2 regions of the Quatrionicoccus australiensis genome follow, and region 1 is predicted to be linked to the other one. Evidence: predicted binding sites of a transcription regulator. Region 1 holds the regulator's gene; the other holds the start of a gene.
What was found. Region 1 encodes LexA, which represses DNA repair genes until DNA is damaged. Its sites were predicted from a motif close to ACTGTATNTANATACAGT; they were not measured.

Region 1 (2,458 bases):
ATATCCGATGTAACGACAAGCGAATGGTTAATGGACAAGGCAGAGCTTGAGTCAAGACCAGATGTCCCATGGGATATGACCCAATGGATTGATTTGTCAGTATTGAACCAATTGGTAGCGGCGCTATTTGAAAACGCTAGGCTGCTCCGAGATGTGTTTGGAGCTGTCAATTTTGTGCTTGGGAATGACGGACCTTACAAGCTATCTCCCCAGAAGAGATTGGCTACGATTTTGATGCTCTATAAAACATTCCGTGCAACAGGTGAAACAGATCCAGACATGGTTCTGGAGGCGATTGAGCTTGCGGCCAGTTAACGTCTAAGTTCGTAACGCCCGCGTTGTGATTTGCGCGATATTTGGCACAACCCCCAGGATGCGCAATATCCTCCGTAGGGTTCTCAATGGGTTCCCAATACCCCGAAAAACAGCAAAAAACAGGGTGCGCAATACCTGATCAATTACTAAGCTGCGTAATTTTTAAGCGCCCACCGTGTTCACGCCCGCCCCCGGTCTACTGTTCATTCCAAACCACGAAACACCCGTAAACGCTTGAAACACGGCTATTTCTTTCCATTCTCGTACTGGATTTGTGCATTTTCCACGGGGCCGCTTTTTTTGGGCGCCGCCCGGAAACCCACGCCCCGCAAGGCTCTTTTCCTTCTTTAATTCGTGCGGGCTTTCCCAGAATAAACAATTCCCCCCCACCACCAGCGATCTTAGCAGTTCTCCGCTTGCCAAAAAACAAATGCTGTATAAAAATACAGTCATTGGTTTTTAGTGGAGCAGGCCATGAAACTCACGCCGCGTCAGCAGGAAATTCTCGATTTCATCCGTAACACCCTGGAAGTGCTCGGTGCGCCGCCGACCCGCATGGAAATCGCGCATGCTTTCGGCTTCGCTTCGCCCAATGCCGCCGAGGATCACCTCAAGGCGCTTGCCAAGAAAGGCGCCATCGTCCTCGAAGCCGGCTCGGCGCGCGGCATTCGCCTGATCGAACAGCTCGGCCTGCCGCTGATCGGCAGCGTTGCCGCCGGTTCGCCCATTCTCGCCGTCGAAAACGTACAGGGGCGCTACGCGCTTGATGCCCAGTTGTTCAGCCCACGCGCCGACTATCTGCTCAAGGTGCGCGGTTTGTCGATGATCGATGCCGGCATCTTCGACGGCGATCTGCTCGCCGTGCACAAGACCAACCAGGCGCGTGACGGCCAGATCGTTGTCGCCCGCCTCGACGAGGAAGTCACCGTCAAGCGCCTGCAGCGGCGCAGCGGCTTTATCGAGCTGATTGCCGAAAATCCGGATTTCGAACCCATCATCGTCAATCCCGCCGAAATCGATTTTGCCATCGAAGGCATTGCCGTCGGCCTGATACGCGGGGCGGTCAGCAGCTTCTCATGAGCGCCGTGCCGTTGCCCCTGGCGGAAGTGCTGGCCAGAGGTGACATCTGGCGCGGCGACGCGCTGCCCGGCCTGCCGGAAAACGCCATTGCCAGCGGCCATGCCGAACTTGATGCCGAATTGCCGGGCGGCGGCTGGCCGCGCGGAAATCTCAGCGAAATCCTCGTCGACCGCTGCGGCCAGGGTGAAATGGGCCTGCTGCTGCCGGCGCTGGCCAGCTTGTCGCAGGCCGGCGGCTGGCTGGCCCTGATCGATCCGCCCTGGCAGCCGCATGCACCGGCCTGGGCCGCCGCCGGCGTGGTGCCGGAACGTTTGCTGGTGATCCGCGCCGGGCGCGATGCGGCCTGGTGCTGTGAGCAATTGCTGGCGAGCGGCGGTTTCGCCGGCGTGCTGGCCTGGCCGGCTGTGAGTATCGATGCGCGTGCCTTGCGTCGTTTGCAGGTTGCAGTCGAAGGTCGGCCGACCCTGGCCTGCCTGTGGCGGCCGACCGCGGTGGCCGGCCTGCCGTCGCCGGCACCCCTGCGCCTGGTGCTGGCGGGTGAGGCGAGCGGCCTGACCGTACATATTCTCAAGCGGCGCGGCCGACCGGCGGCGCGGCCACTCCATCTGTCCATTCCCCGTCCCGGGAGATCGTCGCGTGCTCTGGCTGGCCCTTCACTTTCCGCTGTTGCCGCTCGAAGCACTGCCCTTGCGGCAGTCGCCTAGCGCGCTGGTCAATCGCGGGCGGGTGTGCTGCGTCGACCGGGCAGCGGCCGAGGCCGGCGTCGGGTCGGGACAGAAATTATCGACGGCGCTCGGCCTGGCGCCCGCTCTGGCCGTGTTCGAACGCGACGCAGGGCGCGAAGCGGCGGCACTTGCCAGCCTGGCCTGCTGGGCCGGGCGTTTCACGCCGACCGTCAGTCTGGCTGCCCCGGATGCGCTGCTGCTCGAAATCGGCGCTTGCCTGCGTTTGTTCGGCGGCGCTGAAGCCATTGTTGCCGCCGTCGAAGCGGGTTGCCGCGAGCAGTCCTACACGCTGACCTGGGCCGCGGCGCCGACGCCGCTCGGCGCGCTGTGGTTGGCGC
Region 2 (2,458 bases), 1.9 Mb from region 1:
AGCAACAGGCGATCCGCCTTGCCCTCGGCGGCGCCGGCGTAAAGGTCGTCGCCGAGAATCGGATGGCCGAGTTCGGCCATGTGTACGCGCAACTGGTGCGAGCGGCCGGTAAAGGGTTCGAGTTCGACGCGCGTTAGGTTGTTGACCGGGTCAAGTTCGAGGCGGCGGAAGCGGGTCAGCGAAGGTTTGCCGATATCGAAATCGACCTTCTGGCGCGGCCGGTTCGGCCAGTCGCAGATGAGCGGCAGTTCGACCTCGCCCTGCTCTGCCTTGAGCAGGCCGTCGACGACGGCGACATAGCGCTTGTCCACCAGGCGGTCGCGGAACAGCTTCGAGAGCAGCCGGTGCATTTCTTCGCCGCGCGCCAGCACGAGCAGGCCGGAAGTCGACATGTCCAGGCGGTGCACGATCAGCGCATCGGCAAATTGCGCCTGGATGCGGCTGGCCAGGCAATCCGCCTTGTCCTCGCCGCGGCCTGGCACTGAGAGCAGGCCGGCCGGCTTGTCGACGATGAGCAGCGTGTCATCGACGAAAAGCGGGGTCAGACCGGTGTCTACCGGTGGGTAATAGGCGCTCATGGCTGGCGGGGCGGGACGTCGCTGCAGCGACTGTCGGCGAACGGCCCGCTGTCCCGCAGCCAGCCTTTTGCCGGCGCCGTCTGGGCGCAGATGCGCTGGCCGTCGATGCGGCTGGCCCACCAGTACCAGGCGGCGGGTTTGCCGACGGCGGTGAATGTCATGGCCAGCATGAGCAGTGCGATAAGTCGTTTGAATTGCATCGGGCGAATAATTTGCTTGCCAATAGCTTACTGTAAATGTACTGTATTTATACCCAGTATCCGATGGGCGCCAAATCAGCCAGCGAGAATATACCGCGTGTTCTGTCGCTTTCTCCGGGTAATGCAGCAAAAGGATATTTGTTTGTCTTGAACTGACCTTTCTGCTGATGCAGCAATTTCTATTCCATCTTCGGCCCCTGTGCCATAATCCGCTCAAATTTTCGAGGTACCCCCATGGACGACAACAAGGCAAAGGCGCTCAGCGCAGCGCTGCAACAGATTGAAAAGCAGTTCGGCAAAGGCTCCATCATGAAGATGGGCGATGCCGAGATCGACGAAGGCATCCAGGTGGTTTCTACCGGTTCGCTCGGCTTGGATATCGCGTTGGGCGTCGGCGGTCTGCCGCGCGGCCGCGTTGTCGAAATCTACGGTCCGGAATCCTCGGGCAAGACCACGCTCTGTCTGCAGGTCATTGCCGAAATGCAGAAGCTGGGCGGCGTTGCCGCCTTCATCGATGCCGAACACGCGCTCGATCCGCAATATGCCCAGAAGCTCGGCGTCAATGTCGGTGACCTGCTGATCTCGCAGCCGGATACCGGCGAACAGGCCCTCGAAATTTCCGACATGCTGGTCCGTTCCGGCTCGGTCGACATCATCGTCATCGACTCGGTCGCGGCGCTGACGCCGCGTGCCGAAATCGAAGGCGAAATGGGCGACCAGATGGTCGGCCTGCACGCCCGCCTGATGAGCCAGGCACTGCGCAAGCTGACCGCCAACATCAAGAAGACCAACACCTTGGTCATCTTCATCAACCAGATCCGCATGAAGATCGGCGTCATGTTCGGTTCGCCGGAAACGACGACCGGCGGCAATGCGCTCAAGTTCTACGCTTCCGTGCGCCTCGACATCCGCCGCATCGGCTCGATCAAGAAGGGCGACGAGGTCATCGGCAGCGAAACCAAGGTCAAGGTCGTCAAGAACAAGGTGTCGCCGCCCTTCCGCGAAGCCATTTTCGACATCCTGTACGGCGAAGGCATTTCCCGCCACGGCGAAATCGTCGAACTCGGGGTTGCCCACAAGCTGGTCGAGAAATCCGGCGCCTGGTATTCCTACAAGGGCGAAAAGATCGGTCAGGGCAAGGACAATTCCCGCGAATTCCTCAAGGCCAACCCGGAAATCGCTGCCGAGATCGAGGCGGGCATCCGCGAAGCGGCCAGCACCAATGTCATCAAGCCGGTCAAGGCAGCCAAGGTTGATGGCTGATCCCTCTGCTGCGCTGCGGGTTGCCGCGCTTCGACTCCTCACCCGGCGCGATCACAGCCGGGCGGAGTTGAAGGCCAAGCTCGCCGCGCAGGCGGAGTCGGAAGAACAGCTCGAAGCCGTGCTCGAACGCCTGCAGGCCGAGCGCCTGCTGTCCGATTCGCGTTACGCCAGTCAGCGCGTCGTCGCCCGTGCCGGGCGCTACGGCAATGCGCGGCTGAAGCAGGAACTGCGGCAATGCGGCATCGGTGATGACGACATTGCCGATGCCTTGCCCGAGGCCGGCGATGAAGCCGAGCGTTGCAAGGCGGTATGGGCGAGAAAATTCCGCGAGTTGCCGCAATCGGCAGCCGAGCGGGCCAAACAGATGCGTTTTTTGCAATATCGCGGTTTTTCCGGCGACGCGATTCGCCGTGTCAT

Region 2: a site for LexA is predicted at 819-836, ahead of recA (recombinase RecA). Genes of this name have one in related genera too.

What each region holds. Positions count from the first base shown of each region.
Region 1 covers NZ_CP075188.1:1,831,177-1,833,634, forward strand. Annotated here, with positions in the region: gene KI612_RS08665 (helix-turn-helix domain-containing protein) at 1-315, shown strand, start outside; gene lexA (transcriptional repressor LexA) at 790-1,395, shown strand; gene imuA (translesion DNA synthesis-associated protein ImuA) at 1,392-2,099, shown strand; gene KI612_RS08680 (Y-family DNA polymerase) at 2,032-2,458, shown strand, end outside.
Region 2 covers NZ_CP075188.1:4,120,507-4,122,964, reverse strand. Annotated here, with positions in the region: gene KI612_RS19545 (RluA family pseudouridine synthase) at 1-578, opposite strand, end outside; gene KI612_RS19540 (hypothetical protein) at 575-778, opposite strand; gene recA (recombinase RecA) at 1,013-2,041, shown strand; gene recX (recombination regulator RecX) at 2,034-2,458, shown strand, end outside.